Regions from separate parts of the Streptosporangium sp. NPDC048886 genome, predicted to be linked through region 1. Evidence: riboswitches for the same ligand, from Rfam matches in the RefSeq annotation. Region 1 holds a riboswitch; the other holds the start of a gene.
The links. Region 1 has a riboswitch for thiamine pyrophosphate ahead of ACZ6R6_RS29020 (TenA family protein). Riboswitches for the same ligand answer to the same signal wherever they lie in the genome.

Region 1 (10,991 bases):
GGGAGCACGGCGTCCCCGTCGTGCTCGTCGGCCGGGCCGGGGAGATCCGCGCGGAGCTGGCGCGCCACGGCGCGGTGCGCGAGATCGACGTGGTGCACGCCGAGGAGGTCGTCCCGATGGGGGAGCGGGGCACGGGGGTCGCCGCCTCCGGAGCCTCCAGCCTCCGGGTGGGCTGCGAGCTCCTGCGGCAGGGGGCCGGCTCGGCGCTCGTGTCGGCCGGTTCCACCGGCGCGGTCGTCTCGTGCGCCATCCGCGGTGTCGGCCGTGCGCCGGCCGTGCTCCGGCCGGCCCTGGCGATCGCCCTGCCCGCGGTGACCGGCGGCGCCACCGTGCTGATCGACGCCGGAGCGACCTCCGACCCCACGCCCGAGATGGTCGCCCAGTTCGCCCTGCTCGGCGCCTCCTACGCCCGCCTCGTGCTGGGCGCGGCCGACCCGTCGGTCGGCCTGCTGTCGATCGGCGCGGAGCCGGGCAAGGGCAACCGGCTGACCCGCAGGGTGGCGGAGCTGCTGCCGTTGCTGCCGTTGCGCTTCCACGGCAACGTCGAGGGCCACGACGTGTTGGCCGGCGCCGTCGATGTGATCGTCACCGACGGGTTCACCGGCAACGTCGTGCTGAAGAACGTCGAGGGAGCCGTCCGGGCCGTGCTGACCCTGGTGGCGCGCTCAGGGACCGCCGGGCCGGAGGCGCTGCGGGAGGTGGCCCGCCGCTACGAGCCGGAGACCCACGGAGGGGCGGTGCTGCTCGGCCTGAGCGGCACCGTCGTCGTCGCGCACGGCTCCTCCCGCGCCGCGACGGTCGCGCGGGCCTGCGCGGTCGCGCGCGACCTCGCCGGCGGCGGGGTCGCCGCCCGTCTCCGGGACCATCTCACGGCCGAGCCGGTGAATTGAACCGGCCCGCGCGGCCCGCCGGGGCGGCCGGGGACGGGTCACGGACGGCGGCCGCCGTACCTGGCCAGGGGGTCGACCCCGTCCCAGGTCCCCTCGCTGCCGTACGGAACGAACCGGGCGAACAGCTCTTCGGAGTACCAGCCCTCCGCCCGTGTCCGCCCGATCGCCTCCCGGTGCGCCTGCCCCCGGTAGGCGAAGTCCCGCACCGCGCGGGAGTCGCGCCACAGCGAGAACGTGGCCTGCCGGGCCAGCGGCCACTCCCCGACGCCTACCGAGGCCAGGCAGCCGTCCTGCTCCCGCAGCAGGCGCTCCACCTGGGGGACCGACCGGTAGAACGGCACCAGCAGGGAGGGGCGGATCGACGCGCGGGTCAGCACGGCGACCGGCCCGCCGGTGTTCCGCCGGGTGATCTCCTCGATCGGCCCGAACGGCTCCACCCCGCCCCACCGGCCGCGCGAGGCCAGCGGCGCCAGCCGTACCTGCCAGGACTCCTCGGCCCGGCCCCGCCAGCGTGCCGCCACGGGGGAGCCCTCAAGGAAGTCCTCCAGCGCCCGCTCCCGGCTCCAGACGGCCAGCAGCGCCCAGCGCCGCAGATCCGCGCCCAGGCTCATGGAGGCTCCGCGGCCGGAACCCAGCAGCCGCCAGAACAGCAGTCCCGCGGTGCCGGCCAGCACCGGCCGGTCGGCGGCCATGTACCGCATGGCCCCCAGATCCGCATACCTCGTGAGGTGGAACGAAGCGATGATCCTCCTGTCCGTCGTGGTCATCGGCGGCTACCTTCTCGGGTCCGTGCCGGTCGCGGTGCCGCTCGCCCGGGCGCACGGCTTCGACCCCCGTGAGGTCGGCGACGGCAACCCCGGCTTCTGGAACGTCAAGGAGCGGCTCGGCTGGCGGGCCGCCGCACCCGTCGTCGCGGGCGACACGCTCAAGGGCGCGCTCGCCGCGCTGCTCGCCCTCGTGGCCGGCGGCCTGCACACCACCGGGCCCGGGGCGGTCGCCGGGGCCGGTGTCGTGCCGGTGTATCTGGCGGTGGCCGCCGCGATGGCCGGGCACGCCTGGCCGCTGTTCGCCGGCTTCCGGGGCGGCCGGTCGGTCCTCGTCTTCGTGGGCGGCTCCGCCGTCATCTGCCCGCCCGGATTCCTGCTCGGCGTCGCGGTCCTGATCGCGGGGGCCCTGCTGACGCGCTCCTTCGCCGTCGGCGCGCGGGCGGGCGTGTTCTGCCTGCCGCTGTCCCAGCTGCTCTTCGCGCCGGTGGAGCACGTGGCCGGGACGGGAGCGCTGATGTGCCTCATCGGGCTGCGCTTCGGGCAGGCGGCGCGGGCCGGGCGGGCGGGCCGGCCGCTCCCGCGGGAGCCGTGAGCCCGCGGGCCGCGCCGGCGGGATAGGTACGGCCGCGCCAGCCGCGCACCGGGCGGAGCGTCGCCTGCGTCAGCCGTACGGCGGTCAGCGGGTCCAGCAGGGGTGACAGCAGCACGCCGGGGCCGGGCCGGGTGTAGCTGCCGCGCAGCGCGCCGGTCAGCGACAGCCGTACGGCCAGCAGCCCCAGGTCGAGCCGGGTGGGCCGGCCGGCCGCCAGCCGCAGGACGGGCAGCGCGGCGGTGAGCCAGATCACGGCCAGGTCGGCGGCCTGCCGGCCGGGGCCGGTGACGTCGCACAGCGGCAGCGACCGCCCCCACTCCCGCCACACCTCGGCCGCCGACTCGTGCATGTCGACCTCCAGCAGGCCGCCGGAGTCCAGGAAGCCGACCGCCCAGCCCGTGGCGGCCAGGTTCCGGGCCAGCGCCACGTCGTCGGTCATGTGCCCGCGGACCCGCGCGAACCCGTCGGCGGCCAGCATCGCCGTACGGCGGAAGGCCATGCACTGGCCGTTGGCCATGACCCGGTGCGGAGCCGGGGCGACGGACGGTCCGATGGGGCCGGACCGGTAGACCAGCGTCGCCAGGAACGAGGCGTGCAGCGCCTGCTCGGCGGTCCCGCCGCAGACGAACCTGGGGCCGGCGCTGACCAGGTCGTAGCGGTCCAGGGCCGCGGCCAGCGAGCCGAACAGGCCCGGCGCCGGCCGGGTGTCGGCGTCGAGTGTCACCACGATGTCGCCGCGGGCCGCCTCGACCCCCTGCCGCAGCGCCCACTGCTTGCCCACCCAGCCCTCCGGGAGGGGCGCGCCCACGACGACCCTGGCGCCGAGTTCGGCGGCCAGCCGCGCCGTGCCGTCGCCCGACTCGTCGTCGACGACGACGACCTCCGCGACGGCCGGATCGGCGAGCACGGCCGACAGGCACGGACCGATGCGGCGCTCCTCGTCGCGGGCCGGAATCACCACCGAGATCCGCCCGGCCGCCGTCTCGACGGGGGCCAGCGGGGGCAGCCGGTCGCGGCCGCGGGCCAGCCGTACCCCCACGGCGAGGGCGGCGGCGGCCTGGAGCGCGGTGAGCGGTCTCATCGGCGGAAGTCCGCTGCCACGAGCGAGGCGACGATGCGGCCGCCCATCGCCACCAGCGGCAGCCCGCCGCCGGGGTGCACGGAGCCGCCCACCAGATACAGGCCCCGCCGGGGCCCTCGGTTGCCGGGGCGGCGGAAAGGGGCGAACGGGCCGGCGTAGGCGCCGCCGTAGATCGCCCCGCCCCACGCGCCGTACCGCTCGCGCAGGTCGGCGGGGGTCAGCAGGTCGACGAAGCGCAGCCGCCCCGACAGGTCGTGACCCCGGGCGGCCAGCCGCTCCAGCACCAGGTCGCGGTAGGACTCGGGGGAGATCGGCCACCGGCCCGGGTCACGGGCCGGGACGTTGACCAGCATGACCCAGTTCTCGGCGCCGTCGGGCGCCTGCGACGGGTCGTCGACGGCCGAGCAGCCGACGTAGACGGTCGGGTCCACCGGCGGCCGGCGGCGCTCGAAGATGTCGGCGAACTCCCGCTCGTAGTCGGCGGAGAAGACGACGGAGTGGTGCGCCAGCCCTTCGGTCCGGCCCTCCACCCCGGCCAGCAGCAGGAACGCCGAGGAGGAGGCGCCGAGCGCGGCGATGCGCCGCAGCCGCCGCCGGTCCGGCAGCAGCCGCCCGTAGAGGGCCGCCGCGTCGGTGTTGGCGATCACGACGTCGGCGCCCTCGCGCTGCCCGCAGGCCAGCCGTACCCCCCGGACGCGGCTGCCGTCGGCGAGCACCTCCGTCACCTCGGCGCCGAGGGCGACCTCCACCCCCGCCTCCTCCAGCAGCAGGGCCAGGGCGTCGGCGACGCGGGGCAGCCCGCCCGGCACGTACCAGCCGCCCTGCCCGTGCTCGATCGCCGGGATGCAGGCCAGGGCCGCCGGCGCCCGGTACGGGCTGGAGCCCGCGTAGGTGGCGTAACGGCCGGCGTACTGGCGCAGGCGCCGGTCGGTGAAGAAACGCCGGGCCAGGCCGTCGAGGGTCCGGCCGGGTGCGACCGCCAGCAGGTCCGACAGGCGCGCCCGCGCCGGCGGGCGGGTGAGCGGCCCGGCGAAGAACGTGCGGCACGACGCCTCGAAACAGGCCCGCGCCCACCGGTGGAAGGCCAGCCAGTTGCGGCCCTCGCCCGGCGAGAGCCGGTCCACCTCGGCGGCCATCCTGTCCGGGGCGCGGTGCGCCGTCAGCGTCGAGCCGCCGGCGAAGCGGTAGCGGCACAGCTCCTGCGGCTCGACGAGGCCGATCTCCAGGCCGAGATCGGCGAAGACGCCGGGCAGGGTCAGCAGGGACGGCCCGACGGAGAAGGTGAAACCGTCGCGCGCGTGCTCGGCGAGCTTGCCGCCCAGCCGGTCCCGCCGCTCGTACAGGCGGACCCGGTGCCCCTGCCGGGCCAGCAGCAGGGCGCAGACCATGCCGCCCACGCCGCCGCCGACCACGATCACCTCCGCCACGCACGCCTCCAGGCGAGCACGGAGAACAGGCCCATGCAGGCTCCTCCCACGGTGGCGACCAGCGGATCCGGCGGGTCGAAGACGGCCGCGAACCCCAGGGTCTCCATGAACGCCATCGCCGTGTAGATCGCGACCAGCCCGGCGCTCCTGGCGCCCGGATCGGTCAGGACCGCCTCGATCACGGCCATGACCAGCAGCGAGACCACCAGCCAGCCGGCGAAGTTGCTGACCGGCACCCCCCGGTAGAGGCCGGGGTCGTGCCAGGTCCACAGGCCCAGCCGGACCATCTGCGGATCGAGGAACAGGTCCCACGCGGTCAGCGCCAGGGCCCCCAGCCCGATCCGCGCCGCCCGGCTCCCCGGCGCCGCGGCCGCGGCCGCGGCCGTCGCGTGGGCCGCCAGGCCCATGCCGCCCCACGCCAGCGCCACCACCACCGGAACCCCGCCGAGCTGCGGCCACAGCAGCCCGGTGTAGCCGTACTCCCCGAAGGGCAGCCCGGTCCTGACGCCGACCCACTCGGCGGCGTACCCGGTCACCACCGCGGCGCCCAGCGCCGAGGCCGCCCGGGGGAGGGGATGGGCCCGTGCGGCGAAGGCCAGGGCGCTCGCCGCCAGCAGCAGCACGACCACGCCGGCCAGCCCGATCGGCCGGGGCTGCAGCCCCGACGCGACCTGCGCGGCGATCACGGCCAGCAACAGGCCCCCGCCGAGCACGCCGAGGACGTCGAGGCCGCCCGGGGACGGCCCGCGCCGCGCCGCGTCCCTCACCGCGCCGAGGGCGGGGCGTCCGCTGTTCACCCCATGGCTGTGCCCCGCCGACGGTCATCGGAGCGGCGGGCCTCGGTCAGATTCGCTTTGACCTCCCGCCGCCGCGGCCTCCCCTCCTACGTGGCCGACGTCTTCAGATGGTCGAGTACGGCCTGCGCCACCTCGTGCTTGGACATCTCGGGCCGTTGGAAGCGCAGGTCGGCCACCTCGGCGAAGGAGGCCGCCCGCCGCTCGTGCAGTTCGGACGCCAGCGCGAGCGGCTCCTTGCCGAAACGCGGCCGGTGGGACCTGGCCTTGATCTTCTCGGCGAGGAACTCGGGCGTGGCGTCCAGCCACACGACCAGGGCCGGCTTCAGCTCGGCCCGGGAGCGCGGGTCGTCGAGCACGCTGGCCGCGGCGGCGATGACCGGCGCGGGCCGTTCGGCGAGCGCCTCCCGCAGGTGGGCTGCCTCCCTGGTGTGGAGCACCTCGGCGCCGTCACCGGCGGCGATCTCGGCGGCCGTGGCGCCGTAGCGCTGTTGGAGGTATTCGTCGCTGTCGCGCACGGGTCTGCCGAGGGCCTCGCCGAGCAGCCGTGACACGCTGGTCTTCCCCGCGCCCATCAGACCGATCACGACGATCGGGATGTCGGCCGTCATGCGCGTCACCTCCTGAGGTTCGTGGAACGGAGTGCCTGTCCCCTGCCCGCGAGGATCGGCTCTAGCCCTCCGCTCCAGCCCTCGGAGCCCTCCGCCGCGTCGGCGTGCTAACCCTCCGCCGCGTCGGCGAGCAGGGCCGCGGCGACGGCGCGGGCCTGCCCGGCCGGGGCGGCCGACCGCTCGCGCAGCGCTGTGACGATCGCGCCGTCCATGAGCATGACGAGCTGCCGGGCGAGCACGGCGGGATCGCGGTGGCCGGCCGCGACGAGCAGGGACTCGACGTAGCCGATCACTCTGCGCTTGTGGCCGGCCGCGACCCGGTGGGCGGGGCTGTCGGGGTCGGCGTTCTCGACCATCGTGTTGATGAAGGCGCACCCGCGGAAGTCGGCGCGGGCGAACCGTTCGGCCAGCGCGTCGAAGACCGCCAGCGGCCCGCCGCCGTGAGCGGCGACCCGCTCGGCCAGCCACTGGCGCCACCGCAGGTCACGGCGTTCGAGCATGGCCACGACGAGGTCGTCCTTGCTCGGGAAGTGCCGGTAGAAGGAGGCGCGGCCGACTTTGGAGACGGTCAGGATCTGCTCCACGCCGACGGCCCGGACGCCTTCGGCGTAGAAGAGCTCCTCGGCGGTGTCCAGCAGGCGTTCACGGGCTCGGGTCGGCATGTGGCGATTCTATCGTTTCTTGACGGAAATGGAACTGATCAGTACCGTTGCTGCAGACGGAACCGATCAGTACCATTTTTGGGGAGACGCCATGCCTCGGCTGCCGCAGTTGACCGACGACCCCGAGGGCCTGCTGGAGGAGACACAACGCCAGCTCGGCCGGGTGCCCAACCTGTACGCCGCGCTGGCCAACGGCCCCGCCGCGCTCCGCGGTTACCTGGCGATGCGCGACGCGCTCACCCGGGGCGTGCTGCGCGCCAGGCTGCGCGAGCAGATCGCCCTGCTGGTCGCCCAGGAGAACCGCTGCACCTACTGCGTCAGCGCGCACACCATGCGGGGCACCCGCATGGGCCTGAGCGAGGAGGAGCTGAAGCTGACCCGCGACGGCCACGACGCCGACCCGCACGCCGACGCGGTCCTGCAGATCACCCGGGAGGTCGTCCAGGCGGGCGGCAGGGTGAGCGACGAGAGCCTGGCGCGCGCCCGGCAGGCCGGCTTGACCGACGCCGAGCTCGCCGAGATCGTCGCCCATGTCGCGCTCAACACCCTGTCGAACTACTTCAACCACCTGGCCCAGCCCGACCTCGACTTCCCCGAGGTGACCGCGTGAACCTCACCTGGCGCACCGCCTCCGTCGAACTCGTCGAGGGCTACCGGATGACCGGCCCCGACGGCGCTCCCACCGGCCGCGTCGAAGAGGCCCGGGTCGCCTTCGAGGGCGGCTTCGCCCACATCGAGGTGCCCGGCGCCGGCCACGTCGACGTCGTCTCCGCCCCCGCGGTCCGACTGATCACCTACCGGCCCGCCTGAGGCGCCCAACGTCCGCCGAGCCCGGCAGTTCTCCCGCCCGCACAGACCGCCATGGGCACACACCTGCGCGAGCGGGAGAACCCTTCCGACCACGCCTCCTTGAAGCCTCCGGTGGTGCCGTTCAGCGACCGGGGGAGGGGATCACCGGTATGACGGCGGTGGTCAGCCGCCGGGCCGCCACTGTTGCGTGGGCCACGTCTCCTGCCGCCAGGCGCTGTCCCAGAACATCCACTCGTACTCCGTGGCCTGGACGAACGCCTCGGTCATGGCCGCGCGGGTCTCGTCGTCCGCCCCGGCCGCCAGCCGGTCGGCGATCTCCTTGGCCCGCTCGACCGACTTGGCGAAATCCGGATCGGCGTAGGTGGAGATCCATGCGTGGTAGGGGTGGCCGGTGACGTCGCCGACCTGCTTCACCAGCGCCGCTCCCACGTCCTGGTAGACCCAGAAACACGGCAGAACGGCGGCGACGAGCACCGGGTACGGCGCGGCCAGCGCGACGGCCTGGAGGAAGGAGGAGTAGCCGAGACAGGTGGGTGAGGTACGGATGCCCGAGAGGTCGGCGGCGCTCAGACCGTACTCCTCGAGGTAACCCTCGTGCAGGGTCCGCTCGGCGGCCAGCGCGGCGTGCGCGCTGCTCGACCAGAACGCGGCCTCCTCGGGGTCGCCGGCCCGCACCGAGGCGGTGGCGAGCGCCTTGGAGAACGCCTCGAGGTATCTGGCGTCCTGCACGATGTAGAAGGCGAAGCGCCGGCGGTCGAGTGTGCCCTCGCCGAGCGCGGCGTTGAAGGGGTGCTCGTGGATGGCCCGTAGCAGTGCGGTGGAGCGTGCCCAGACGTCGTCGCAGAACATGACGTCCCTTCGCTAGTTCGAACTAGATCAGGTTCGACGGGTGTGATCTCAGCCCCGGACCTGCCGGGGCACCCCGCGTCGCGAGTAGGGTAACAGCTCGTCGGGCTCCATCCCCTGCCGCCCGCCGCCGACCGCCATGGATCAGAGGGCACGCCTGTCACGGCCCCCGGCCGCACCACCCGCTACCGGCCGGTCAGCCGGATCCTCGGCGCGGAGGCGTACGGCCAGGCGTCCTTCCGCGGGGAGACGATCACGGCCTCGACGCCGAGCTCGACGGCGCCGTCGGCGAGATGTTCGACCGGCCCGGAGTCGTTGTTCGGCATGCCGTAGAAGAGCGGCGCCGCCGCGGCGAAGCCGACCGCGCCCGGCGGGAAGGGGCCGTCCCACCGGCCCCGCCGGGTCCACCGGGAGGGACGAGCGGAGATCCCGGGGGCGCCCCGCGCTCCGTGTCGGCTCTTGACAAGAGGGGCTCGCGGGTTCACGTTGTTGCGTATAGCGCTGGCCGTTCCGTTTTGCGAAACCAGGCTGGTCGCGATGGTCCCTGCGCGCTCTCTCGCCGCCCTCCCCGGGGGTGAGGCCCGCCGGCTCGGCATCGGACGGCCCGTCGCCAGAAGGAGGCATCGTGACCGCGAGCAGCCCGCCCCCCAGCCTGATCGCCACCCTGCCCGGCGGTCACTACACCGACGAGCGCGTCTTCGCCCTGGAACAGGAGCGCATCTTCGAGTCGATGTGGTTCTGCGCGGTCCGCGCCGCCGACCTGGGCAGGCCCGGCGCCTTCAGGACGGTCCAGGTGGGGCGGGAGAGCGTCCTGGTCACCCGGGCCCGGGACGGCTCCGTCCGCGCCTTCCTCAACGTCTGCCGCCACCGGGGCGCCCGGCTCCGCACCGAGGAGTCCGGCGAGGTGCGGCGGACCTTCCGGTGCCCCTACCACGCCTGGACCTATGACCTCGAAGGCCGGCTGGTCGCCGCCCCGAACCTCGCCGCGATGCCCGACCTCGACCGGGCCGCCTACGGGCTGGTCGGCGTCCACGTGCGGGAGTGGCTCGGCTACGTGTGGCTCTGCCTGGCCGACGATCCACCGCCGTTCGAGGCGGACGTGGTCGGCGCGGTGGTCACCCGGCTGGGCGAGGAGGGGTTGATCGAGAACTACGGCGTCGGCGACCTGGAGGTGGGCCGCAGGATCGTCTACGACGTGAAGGCGAACTGGAAGCTCCTCGTGGAGAACTTCATGGAGTGCTACCACTGCGCCGCCATCCATCCCGAACTCGTCGGGGTGCTCCCGGAGTTCGCCGGCGGCTACGCGGCGCAGTCCTTCGTGGGGCACGGCGCGCGCTTCGGCGCGGACGTCCGGGGCTTCACGGTCGACGGGTCCCAGGGCGTGGACCGGATCCCGGGCGTGAGCGAGGACCAGGACCGCCGCTACTACGCGATCACCATCAGGCCGCAGGTGTTCGTCAACCTGGTGCCCGACCACGTGATCGTCCACCGGATGTTCCCCCTGGCGGCCGGGCGGACGGTCGTCGAGTGCGACTGGCTCTTCCACCGCGACGTCGTCGAGCGGGGCGCGGACCTGGGGCCGTCCGTCGAGCTCTTCCACCGGGTCAACGTCCAGGACTTTGCGGCCTGCGAGCGGTGCCAGCCGGCGATGGGCTCCCGCGCCTACGCCCGCGGCGGGGTGCTGGTGCCCAGCGAGCACCACATCCGGGCCTTCCACGACTGGGTCCTCGCCCGGCTGGGACCGGCGTCGGCGTAGATTGGGGGGCCGGCCGGCCCGGCCGGGGCACCAGGAAGAGCACCGGGAAGCCGGGGCACCGGGAAGAAGGGAGCGCCGGGATGGCCAGGAAGGCCCCGCGCGAGGACGTCACCGAGGAGGGCCTGGAGGTCGGCCCGCCCAAGCAGTGGGCGGCGGGCATGCCGGGAGTGGCCCGGTCGTTGCTGACGTCCTACGCCCAGATGGGCGCCGGCCGCACGCTCCTGACCCTGGCCCAGGTCAACCAGAAGGACGGCTTCGACTGCCCGGGCTGCGCGTGGCCCGAGGGGGAGCACCGCAGCCCGGCGGAGTTCTGCGAGAACGGCGCCAAGGCGGTGGCCGAGGAGGCCACCACCCGCAGGGTCACCCGCGACTTCTTCGCCGCGCACACCGTGGCGGAGCTGGCCGGGCGCACCGACTACTGGCTGGGCCAGCAGGGACGGCTCACCGAGCCGATGCACAGGCCCGCCGGGTCCGACCACTACGTGCCGGTGACGTGGGAGGAGGCGTTCGCCATCGTCACCCGGGAGCTGCGCGCCCTCGGCGGCCCGGACGAGGCGGTGTTCTACACCTCCGGCCGCACCTCCAACGAGGCCGCGTTCGCCTACCAGCTCCTGGTGCGCCGCTTCGGCACCAACAACCTGCCCGACTGCTCCAACATGTGCCACGAGTCCAGCGGCTCGGCGCTCAACCAGACGCTGGGCATCGGCAAGGGCACGGTGTCGCTGGAGGACCTGCACCACGCCGACCTCGTCTTC
Region 2 (10,991 bases), on a different contig from region 1:
GCGACGAGCTCGCGGCGGGAGCTCTCCAGGGCGCGCTCGCGCTCGTGGCCCAGGCGGAGGCGCTCGTACGCCTGCTCCAGCGTCCTGGCGATGGTGTCGAGCTCCGCGGGCAGACCGCGGGGCGGCACGAACTCCCCCGAGGGCGGTACGGCGTGCACGGCGGCGACCAGCCTGCGGCTGGCCGCCACGACCCGGCGGGCGAGCACCGTCGCGACCCCCAGGCCGACCAGGCCGCCGACCACGACCACGCTGAGCACGATGTCCCTGGGCGTGCCCTCGATGATCATCTTCAGGGTGATGGCCACCACGCCCCCCACCGTGGCCAGGACCGTCACCACGGCGACCACCGCCAGCATCACCCCGATCGACCGCTCCCGCAGCAGCCGCATCACACCGAGCCCGGCCAGGGCCACCAGCAGGCCGAGCCCGGCCGTGACGACGACGATCAGCAGGATCTCGGGGATCATGTCTGCGTCAGGGGTTCGTAGCGGTAGCCGACGCCCCACACCGTGACGATGCGCCGGGGGGCGGTCGGGTCCGGCTCGATCTTCTCGCGGAGGCGGCGGACGTGGACGGTCACCGTGGAGGAGTCGCCGAAGGACCACCCCCAGACCTGGTCGAGCAGGGCGGAGCGGCTGAAGGCCTGGCGGGGGTTGCGCATGAGATGGGCCAGGAGGTCGAACTCCCGGGCGGTCAGCGTGATCTGGTCGTCGCCGAGCCGCACCTCGTGGGCGCCGACGTCGACCACGAGGGCGCCGTCCCTGAGCACGCCGGTCCCGGCCGGCACCGAGGCGCCGCGTGCCCGCCGCAGCACCGACTGCACGCGCAGCGCCAGCTCGCGGGGGCTGAACGGCTTGGTGACGTAGTCGTCGGCGCCGGTCTCCAGGCCCACGACCCGGTCGATCTCCTCGCCCAGCGCGGTCAGCATGATCACCGGGACTGGCCAGCGCTCCCTGAGCTTCTTGCAGACCTGGAGCCCGTCCATCTTCGGCAGCATGAGGTCGAGCACCAGCAGGTCCGGGGGGTTGGACAGCGCGCGCCTGAGCGCCTCGGCGCCGTCTCCCACGCACTCGACCAGATGGCCGTCGCGCTCCAGGTAGCGGGCCACGACCTCGGCCACCGTCGGGTCGTCGTCGACCACCAGAATCCGCGTGCTCATGGTCTCCACGGTAGGCCCGGGCACGGCCGATCCCTAGGCCGCGTCACCACTCCGTAAGCACTGGATCGTTATGCTTCCGGCCTCCATCGGGCCGGTCGCCGGACGTACGGTGGCCTCATGAGTCGTACCGTGATGGCAGTCCTGGGCGTCATCCTCGCGCTCTACGTCGTGTTCGGGCTCGTGCTGCCCGCGCTGTTCGGGCTGCTGAAGTTCCTGGTCGTGCTGGCACTGATCGCCTTCGTGGTCGTCGCCGTGGTCACGGTCGCGGGCAAGTTCGCCAAGTGAGCCTCCTGCTCGCCCTCCAGACGCTGTCGGTCTGGATCTTCGACGGCGGCGGCGCCGTGACGGCGACCGCCGTGGTCGGGCTGGGCGTGCTCCTGCTCGCCTGGGCGCTGCGCGTGCTGCCCCTCGCCGCCGAGGCGGGGCGGGGAGCGCCGCTGTCCCGGCGCGAGCGGGCCAGGCGGACCCTGTTCGTCCGGCAGCGCGACCCCGACGCGGCCGGGCGGTCCCGGCCGAGAGCACCGTCAGCGGGCCCGGCGCCCGCGTAGCACCGCGTCGACACGTCCGGATCGCGGGCGCCTTCTGTGCTGATCCCACACCAGTCAGAAGGGCTCCCATGTTCGACCCCGTCATCGAGTTCACCGCCGGTCTCATCACCGCGCTCGCCGGGCCGCTGGGCTCCACCGCGCCGGCGATCGTCCTGTTCACCCTCGGCGTCCGGCTCCTGCTGCTGCCGCTCAGCGTCATGCAGGCCAGGGGCGAGCGGGTCAGGGCACGGCTGGCCCCCCGGCTCCAGGAGCTGAGGAGCAGGCACGGCCGCGACCCCGAGCGGCTCCGCCGGGAGCTGGCCGCGCTCTACGCCGAGGAGAAGGCCTCCCCGCTGGCCGGCTGCCTGCCGGGCCTGGCCCAGCTGCCGTTCCTCATGGTGACGTACCGGGTCTTCACCTCCTCGGTGATCGCCGGGCACGCGAACGCCCTGCTCACCCACGGGCTGTTCGGCGTGCCGCTGGGCCAGCAGCTGGCCGGCGCGGTCGCCGGGTACGGCCTGCTCAGCGGGCCGACCCTGGTCTTCGCCGGCCTCTTCCTGCTGTTGCTCGCCGTGGCGTCGATCACATCGCGCCGGATGCGGCGCACGATGGGCGACCAGGTCCAGCCGGAGGCGCTCCGCAGGGTGATGCCGCTCCTGCCGTACGCGACGGTGCTGGCCGCGGCCGTGCTCCCGCTCGCGGCCGGGATCTATCTGCTGGTCACCACGGCGTGGACGGCCGGCGAGAGGGCGCTGCTGTACCGTCCGGCACCCGCCTGAGAGTGATCACGATCTTGTCCCGCTTCACGGCGATGAAGCGGGACAGGACCTATCCGCACTCCCGCAGCGCGGGCTCGGGCATGGAAACCTGACCGTTACCGTTACTCACAGTGCTGACAGTCGTGACCACCGCCCAGACAGTGGTGATCTCACCGTCGTGCCTGACCCCCCATTTGGCGGCCAGATATTCGACGATGCCGAGACCCCTGCCCCCCAGTGAGGAGAGCGTGGGCCGTCCGGCGCGCGGCTCCGTGGCGGCTCCTCCGTCACTCACCGCAACCTCGACGTATCCGTCAGTCCAGCGCCACGCCACCCTGATCTGACCGGACGGTAAAGGATGCGCGTGCCGGAGCGCATTGCTCAGCAGCTCGCTCACCACGAGGACCGCATCATCTATCGCGGTCTCGTAGACCCCCCATTCCTGCAGGTCAGAGCAGAGGCGTTGGCGTGCGACGGCGACGCTGGACGGTGCATACGGCAACAACACGACGCTCGACGCACTCACCTCCCCGTATCCCTGTTCCCCCCTGAGGAACACACCCCAGTACGACCGAAATGCCCCGTTAGATGGTCTTAGAAACCGGGCGCCAATTACAGCTTGTGCACATTCGACAATAGATCAGCTCATCCGTTACCGGGTCGTTACCGCATCGGCGTGTCACTTAGGTAAGGGCGCCTGGCGTGTCGGCAATGCGCAGGGCCAGGCGCATGCGGGTGCCGCCGCCCGGCCGAGGGTGCGCCGACACCTCGGCTCCCTGGGCCTGGGCCAGGCTGCGCACGATGTAGAGGCCCAGGCCGACCCCGCCGAACCGGCGGCGGTCGCCGCTGTCTCCCTGGACGAAGCGCTCGAAGACGCGTTCCCTGCTGGCCGGGGCGATGCCCACGCCCTCGTCGTCGACGACCACCACCACCCGGTCGCCGGCCGCCCAGGCCTCGACCCTGATGAGGCCGCCGTCCGGCGAATACTTGAACGCGTTCTCCAGGAGCTGGCCGAGCATGATGTCGGTGGCCAGCGCGTCGCCGGAGACCAGGGGCAGGTCGCCGGGGACGCTCACCTCGACCCGGTGCAGGTCCGACAGGACCGGCAGGCCCAGCGTGGCGGTGCGGAGCAGCTCACCGAGGTCGAAGCCCTCGATCTTGAGAGTGAGCTCGCCCGCCCCGGCCCGGGAGCCCAGCAGCACGTGGTCCATGAGCTGGCCGAGGGAGCGCGCCCGCTCGGCGATGGTGTGCACCGCGGCCCGGCGCTCGAGGTCGGTCATGCTGTCCCAGCGCGAGTCGAGCGTGCCGGCGAAGCCGCGCACCACCGTGATCGGGGTGCGCAGCTCATGGCTGGTGGTGGCGAGGAAGAGGTCCTTGGCCTCCTCCAGCTCCTTGGCCCGGGTGACGTCGCGGAAGTCGACCACGATCTCGCCCGTCTCCACGATCTCCGCGCAGAGCACGTCCAGCCAGGCGCCCGAGGGCAGTTGGAGGGTGAGCTTGTCACCCGGCTCCGGCAGCGGGAACGGCGGCGGCCCGCCGATCACCTCGGCCGCGGGGAAGCCCGTCAGCTCGCCGGCCGCCGGGTTCCACTGGATGACCCGGCCGGTGCTGTCGAGGACCGCGATGCCGTCGGCGCTGGCGTCGAACACCGCCCGCTCGTGGGCGCGCTGCCGTACGGCCTCCTGGTAGGCCATGGCGTTGCCGACGGCGATCCCGGCGTGCCCGGCGAGGAGTTCGAGCAACTCCAGCTCGACGTGGCCGGCCTTGCGCTTGGCGAACAGGGCGTACAGCGCGCCGTACGGCCGGCCGCCCACCGCCGCGACGCCGAGCGCGATGGTGTGCAGGCCGGGCAGCTGCGACCAGATCAGCTCGTCCAGCCGGGCCTGGTCACCGGTCTCCAGCATCACGGTCCGGCCGGTGCGCAGGAGCTTGCCGACCAGGCTCGTGCGCAGGTCGGCGGTGGAGTCGCGCAGCGAGTCGGGGAGCCGGTGGCTGGCCACGAGACGGACCCGGTCGCCCTCGATGAGCACGAACCCGCCCGCGTCGGCCCCCGTCAGCTCGGCGAGGCTGGCGGCGATCCGGTCGAGGACGGCGGGCAGCTCCCGCTCGGCGTTGATGTCGGCGACCACGTCGGTGAGCCTGCGGACCAGCTGCGCCCGGCGGACGACCCGGTCCTGGGCCGTCTCGTCGTCCTGGGTCAGGTGGTAGACGCTGACGTAGCCGAGCAGCGCCCCCGCCTCCGACCGCAGCGCGCTGGTGTCGACCCGCACGTCGACCAGGCTGCCGTCCCGGCGGAACCGCTTGGTCCGCAGCGAGACCTGGCCGCCGGTGCGGACCCGCTCCAGGACCGCGTTGTGCTCGGCCATCAGCTCCTCGGGCACCACCGGGGCGCGGCGGCCGAGCAGCTCCTCCGCCGGCCAGCCGAACAGGCGTTCGGCGGCGGGATTCCACGCCAGGACCGTCTGGTCCCGGTCGAGGGCGACGATCGCGTTGGGCGCGCCGGCGACGACCGCACGGCCGATGCCGTCGTCACTGGCGGCCCTGATCTCACCCACACACCCATAGTGCCGTGTCAACCGGCCTGATCTTGGCACTTTCGTCCGCATGTGCTGACACTCGTTGGGGTGATCCGTCCGATACGCTGCGGTCACCACACGCCTGGATACGAAAGGGTGGGGCCATGTCATCCGGTGACATCGACGCGCTGCTACGGGTGACCTCGCCCGACTACATAGGGAACACCCACCCCGACATCGCGTTCGGCACCCTGGACGGCCCGGTGGGGCGCCTCGTCCTGGCGGTGACGCACCGGGGGGTGGTGGCGTGCAGCTACGAGGACGAGAACGTCGTCTTCGAACGCGTCAGCAGGGAGGTCGGCTCGTTCATGGGGCCGGACGCGCGGCGGCTCGACCCGGTCCGCCGGGAGCTGGACGCCTACTTCTCCGGACGGCTGCGCGCCTTCACCATCACGGCCGACCTGCGGCTGGCGACCCCGTTCGCCAGGACCGTGCTGCAGAAGATGATCGCCGTGCCGTACGGGACGGTGACCACCTACCGCGAGATCGCCGAACGGATCGGCCGGCCGCGGGCGCTGCGCGCGGTCGGCAACGCGCTGGGCAGCAACCCCGTCTGCGTGATCGTGCCCTGCCACCGGGTGGTCGAGAGCGAGGCCGTCCTCGGCGGCTACGCGGGCGGGGCGACCGCCAAGGAGCGGCTGCTGCGCGTCGAGGGGGCCGGCCGGCGCCGGCCGCCCGGCGCCCCGTAGCCCCGGGACCCGGGCGGGCGGCCCCGCCCGCTACCGGCGGCGGCGGAGCGCGCCGAGGCCGAGGGTGACCAGGCCGGAGACGACGAACGCGCCGACGGCCGCGCTCATCCACGGCTGCGGGGTGAAGCCGACGGCGTCCCGGACGCAGTTCCAGATCGCCGCCCACCACGACACGGACGAGGGCGCGGCGAGCAGCCACCAGGTGACGAAGCCCAGCAACCACGGGACCACCATGAGCCAGCGGGAGGGCGCGTTCTCGGAGGTGTCCCAGTCCTTGCCGTGGCCGAGCAGGAAGTAGTCGACCGCCAGCACGCCGAGCATCGGCACGAACACCGCGCCGATGATGCCGAGGAAGGCCCCGTAGGAGTTGACGTCGACGACGAGGGCCATGCCCGTGGTCAGCACTCCGATGCCCACGGAGAAGATCCGGCGGTCCACCCGGGGCATCAGGTTCTGCAGTGACATCGCGGTGGAGTAGACGTTCGCGAACGACTGGTCGGTCTCGCGCAGCACGAGGACGCCGAAGAACAGCGCGCCGAGCGGGGCCGCCACGAACGGGGCGAACACGGCGGTCGGCTGGCCCAGCACCGCGCCGTGGCCGGCGAGCGCCACCGCGTAGACGCCGACGGCCAGGCACGCCACCTGGGCGACGGTGTAGCCGCCGACGACGCCGGTGAAGGCCGCGCGGCTGGAGCGCGAGTGCCTGGCGTAGTCCGCCGCGACCGGCACCCACGACACCGACAGGGCGATCACGAAGTCGACGGCCGAGGCGAAGGCGTCCCAGGATCCGCCGGTCTGGGCGGGAGTCTCGCGGACGAACACCACCGCGAACCAGACCACCGAGATGATCACGCCGGCCGTGACGAACCGCCGGATCAACCGGATGGCGCCCAGGGGATAGATGGTCAGCGCCGTCGTCAGGACCCCGGCCGCGATCGCCCAGACCGCGTAGGGGACGGACGTTCCGAAGATCGCCTGCGCGCCCATCGCGACGACCCACAGCTCGAACGCGCCCCAGCCGATCATCTGGATGATGTTGAGCACGGTCGGGACGGCCGAGAGTCTCGCGCCGAACAGCCCGCGCAGCAGCACCATCGCGGGCTGGCCGGTCTGTGCGCCCGGGACCGCGGCGAGGCCGACCATGGCGGTGCCGATGAGGCTGCCGACCAGGGAGGCGACCAGCGCCGCGGTGAAGGTGAGCGGGTTGTCGTCGAGCAGCGGGTTGATCAGGAAGAGCGCGAAGGAGAACCCGAGCAGGCTGACGCCCAGATTGGCCCAGAACGCGCCCTGGTCGAGCGCGCCGAGGGTCTTCGGCGGAGCTTGGTCGAGAGTGAGAGGCGCCTCGGCATGCTTGGCATCGATGACGTCAGACGTCATGGAAAGCTCCCTACGCCGGCATTACCCGGACAGGTTCATGCGGTCGGCGGCGCGTCGGAGGGCCTGCCCGGCCCTCTACGTGGTTCCGCCCTCTCAGCCCGGTTGCGCCCGAGCTCCCGCGGTAAATGATTCGCCGTGAATTATGTCATTTCCTCCCTTCTGCGCAAGGGCCGGGTCAGGCCACGAACGGGTCCTGCCCGCTCTCGCTGACCATCGGACGGCCGGCGGACTCCCAGGACTGCATGCCACCGCCCACGTTGATCGCGTCCCAGCCGACGTGCCCGAGCCAGGCGGCGGCGTGCGCGGAACGGCCGCCCACGCGGCAGACCACGTAGACGGGCGCGTCCTTCGGCACCTCGTCCACCCGGGCCTGAAGCTCGCCGAGCGGGATGTGGACGGCCGCCGGCGCGTGCCCGGCCCGCCACTCGTCGTTCTCTCGTACGTCAAGCAGGAACGCACCGTCCGGCACGTTCCGCGCATCGACCTCAGGAACACTCATGACAACCATTCTTTCAAGTCCGTCACCAGATGGGGGGTAAAGCGGCTCGTCCGCCCGTGACCCCGCCAACATATGCGCGCGGGCCACCTGGACCGGCCCCGGAGGACCAGGTCAGGGCACGTCCCAGAAGGCCAGCTCGTGGGCCATCCCCTCGGTGAACAGTTCCTTGGCCCGGCCGAGGTCGGGCACGGCCTCGTCGATCATCACGGCGATGCGTCCGGTCAGCGCGGCGAAGTCGGGATGCGCGTAGGTGTCGACCCAGGCCCGGTAGCGCGGCTCGGCCGGGGGGTTCTCCGCGAGGACGCGGCCGAGGGTGGAGTAGCCCCACATGCAGGGATACAGCGCGGCCAGGCCGTCGGCGTAGTCCGCCGCGGAGCCGAGCAGGAACGAGGTGTAGGCGGCGCAGGCCGGCCCCTTCTCGGCCCTGTCGAGGTCGGCGCCGAAGCCCGCCGACAGCGACCGGTGCAGGTTCAGCTCCTCGTGGAAGGTGGCGTGGGCCAGGTCCACCAGATCACCCAGGTGCCCGTCGGGGGCCTGCCAGGCCAGCCGGGAGAACACCCGGACGTAGTCGAGGAGGAACAGGTAGTCCTGCTCCAGCCACGACCGGAACACCGGCTCCGGCAGGTCTCCCCGGGCGATCCCCACCACCGTCGGGTGGGCGAGCTGGGCCTCGACGAGCGGGCGGCCGATGACGTGGAGTTCCGCAGAGATGCTCATAAGCCGAGCATTGTCTCAATCCGGAACCCCGGCGCCGATCTCAGCCCAGGGCAGCACCGCCGGCCCCGGCCCAGAGCAGCACCGCCGCCCCCGGACCGGAGCCCCAGCACCCGGCTCGGGCCGAGGTCCCAGCCCCGTTCTCCGCCCAGGGCGGCACCGGCAGCCCGGACCGGAGCCTCGGCGCCCGTCTCAGGCCAGAGCCGCGGCGCCGAAGGAGACGCTGAAGCGCCTGCACCAGATGGTGACGGTCTTCAGGCTGTCCAGGTCGGCCCCGGCCGGGATGGCGTAGTTCGCGTTGCCCCGGTTGCCCTTGAGCTCGCCCAGTTCGAGGTGCTCGCCGTCGTCGAGGTTGAACCACCCGGCCTTGCCCTCCTTGACGGGCTGGTCGCTCAGCCAGACCCGGAGGTCGGGGCCGTCGGAGGTGTCCAGGTCCTCGATCCTGAGCACCCGGCTCCCGTCGGCCAGTTCGAGCACCCTGGCCCTGCCCTCGGTGCTGTGCTCGTGCGAGACGAACGTGCCCGTGGCCAGAGTCTCGGGCCCCTCCGCGGCCTGCCCGGGCCCGCCCCGCGACGGAGTGGCCGTGGCCTGCGGGGAGGTGCCCGGCGGGACGGCGGTCTCCGGGGCCGCGGTCCGCGGGGCCACCGCGACCGGCACGGCCTCGTCCACCTCGACGGTGGTGAACAGGCGCCAGGGCTGGAACAGATACAGGGCGACGCCGAACGCGACGGCGCCCAACGTCATGACCACCCAGGTCGCCGGGTGCCGGAGCAGCCTTCTGATCCGCATGATGTCCTCCGGGGCCGATCCTCGAAGCGTCTCCAGGCCCTGGTGCGAAATTATCCCGGCCGGCCGCCGTCAGCGCTTACGTAGTGCTTACGGCATAAGGCTCACGGCATAAGGTCGGAGCATGACGACCATCGCCGAAGAAGTTCTCCTGCTCGCCTACAGCGAAGCGGAGGGCAGGCAGCTGGTCAGCTCGTCGGAGCTCGACGCCGCGCTCGGCGGCGCCCTCCTGGCGGAGCTGACCGTCAACGGCCGGATCGACCTGGCCGGCAAGAAGGTGACCGTCCTGGACCCCACCCCTCTCGGCGAGGAGGAGCTGGACGCGACGCTGGCCAGGATCGCCGCGGACACCAAGGAGCGCAAGCCCGACTGGTGGATCTACAAGCTCCACTCGGCCAAGCTCCGCAAGCGCCTGCTCTCCCGCCTGGCCGAGCGGGGCGTGCTGGGCGAGGAGACGCGGAAGATCCTCGGGATCTTCCCCAGCACCCGCTACCCGGAGCGCGACCCCAGCGTCGAGCTGGCCGTCCGCGAGCGCGTCCAGAGCGTGCTGTCCGGAGCCGTCCCCGACAGGCGGATCGCCGTGCTGATCGCCGTCCTGCACGCGTCCAAGATCGACCGTAAGGCGTTCCCGGGCGCGAGCAAGGAACGCATCAAGGAGATCACCGAGGGCGACTGGGCCGGCGAGGCCGTCGCCAAGACCATCGCCGCGATCAACGCCGCCGTCATGGCCGGCGTGATCGCCGCAACCGTCGCCGCCTCCACCAGCGCGTCCACCTGAGCCACCGCCCCGGCCGGGGCCGGGTCAGGGCCGGGCCGGGAATCCGTGACACCGGCCCCGGAAGGCGGCGGGCCAGGCGACCGGCCGGGACGCCGGACCGGGGCCGCGGCGGGCCGCTACTTGCCGAGGGCGTCCTTGGGGACCGGCTTGTCCTGGGCCAGGGCCTGGAACATGCGCAGGGCCTTGGCCCGGTCCCACTTGACGACCGACTGGCCGTTGATGGTCGGCAGCGAGCCGACCGGGACGACCGTGGTCACCGGGTTGTCGCCCATGGCGAGGCCGAGGGAGAGCAGGTTGAAGGCGCCGGTCTCCTCGCCGACGGACACGGAGTCGGCGGCGTTCAGCGCGAGCGGGACGGAGCGGAAGGGGTTGATCAGCACTCCGGGGCTGGCCGCCTTGTTCACCACCGCGGAGAAGAACTGGCGCTGGCGCTGGGTCCGGTCGAAGTCGGGGATGGCGCCGGTGGCCCGGGTGCGGACGTAACCGAGGGCCGTGCCGCCGTCCATCGTCTGCAGGCCCTTCTTCAGGTCGATGCCCGCCTTGGGGTCCTTGATGGCCTGCTTGACGTTGATCTCGACCCCGCCGATGGCGTCGACGATGCCCACGAAGCCGCCGAAGCCGATCTCCATGTAGTGGTCGATGCGGAGCCCGGTGACCTTCTCGACGGTCTTGGCCAGGAGCTTGGGGCCGCCGTCGTCGTAGGCGTAGGCGGCGTTGAGCTTGTCGCTGCCGTGGCCGTCGATGGGCACGTAGGAGTCACGCGGGAGGCTGACCAGGGTCGGCCGGTCGCCGCTGTCGGGGATGTGCAGCAGCATCATCGTGTCGGTCCGGCGGCCGATGGAGTTGCCGGTGGCGAGCTTCCTGCGCTGCGCCTTGGTCAGGCCGGCGCGGCTGTCGGAACCGACCAGCAGCCAGTTGGTGCCCGGGGTGTCGGCAGGGCGGCCGTCGTAGTCGGTGAGCGCCTCGATCCGGGTCAGCCGCGAGTTGACCGTGAAGTATCCGCCGACGGCGAGCACCAGCAGCACGACGAGCAGGCCGATGAGGATCCGTGCGATCAGCCTGCCCGGCCGCTTCGGGCGCCAGGTCGTGCTCGGCATCCGGATCCCGCCTTTCCCTCCTGAGGAACCA

Region 2: another riboswitch for thiamine pyrophosphate. It lies ahead of ACZ6R6_RS38830 (purine-cytosine permease family protein); the one in region 1 lies ahead of ACZ6R6_RS29020 (TenA family protein).

The regions. Positions count from the first base shown of each region.
Region 1 is NZ_JBVJHH010000025.1:81,089-92,079, forward strand. Features, by position in the region: gene plsX (phosphate acyltransferase PlsX) at 1-890, shown strand, start outside; gene ACZ6R6_RS28975 (spheroidene monooxygenase) at 929-1,657, opposite strand; gene ACZ6R6_RS28980 (glycerol-3-phosphate acyltransferase) at 1,632-2,249, shown strand; gene ACZ6R6_RS28985 (glycosyltransferase family 2 protein) at 2,179-3,330, opposite strand; gene ACZ6R6_RS28990 (phytoene desaturase family protein) at 3,327-4,757, opposite strand; gene ACZ6R6_RS28995 (carotenoid biosynthesis protein) at 4,745-5,554, opposite strand; gene ACZ6R6_RS29000 (shikimate kinase) at 5,641-6,162, opposite strand; gene ACZ6R6_RS29005 (TetR/AcrR family transcriptional regulator) at 6,270-6,824, opposite strand; gene ACZ6R6_RS29010 (carboxymuconolactone decarboxylase family protein) at 6,916-7,434, shown strand; gene ACZ6R6_RS29015 (hypothetical protein) at 7,431-7,634, shown strand; gene ACZ6R6_RS29020 (TenA family protein) at 7,797-8,483, opposite strand; TPP riboswitch at 8,471-8,569, opposite strand; gene ACZ6R6_RS29025 (hypothetical protein) at 8,666-8,965, opposite strand; gene ACZ6R6_RS29030 (aromatic ring-hydroxylating oxygenase subunit alpha) at 9,106-10,236, shown strand; gene ACZ6R6_RS29035 (FdhF/YdeP family oxidoreductase) at 10,317-10,991, shown strand, end outside.
Region 2 is NZ_JBVJHH010000043.1:22,372-33,362, forward strand. Features, by position in the region: gene ACZ6R6_RS38790 (sensor histidine kinase) at 1-467, opposite strand, end outside; gene ACZ6R6_RS38795 (response regulator transcription factor) at 464-1,159, opposite strand; gene ACZ6R6_RS38800 (hypothetical protein) at 1,277-1,444, shown strand; gene ACZ6R6_RS38805 (DUF6412 domain-containing protein) at 1,441-1,707, shown strand; gene ACZ6R6_RS38810 (YidC/Oxa1 family membrane protein insertase) at 1,776-2,465, shown strand; gene ACZ6R6_RS38815 (ATP-binding protein) at 2,515-2,970, opposite strand; gene ACZ6R6_RS38820 (PAS domain-containing sensor histidine kinase) at 3,128-5,050, opposite strand; gene ACZ6R6_RS38825 (methylated-DNA--[protein]-cysteine S-methyltransferase) at 5,125-5,709, shown strand; gene ACZ6R6_RS38830 (purine-cytosine permease family protein) at 5,740-7,086, opposite strand; TPP riboswitch at 7,077-7,216, opposite strand; gene ACZ6R6_RS38835 (rhodanese-like domain-containing protein) at 7,262-7,594, opposite strand; gene ACZ6R6_RS38840 (TenA family protein) at 7,697-8,302, opposite strand; gene ACZ6R6_RS38845 (DM13 domain-containing protein) at 8,492-9,088, opposite strand; gene ACZ6R6_RS38850 (GOLPH3/VPS74 family protein) at 9,210-9,863, shown strand; gene ACZ6R6_RS38855 (LCP family protein) at 9,980-10,960, opposite strand.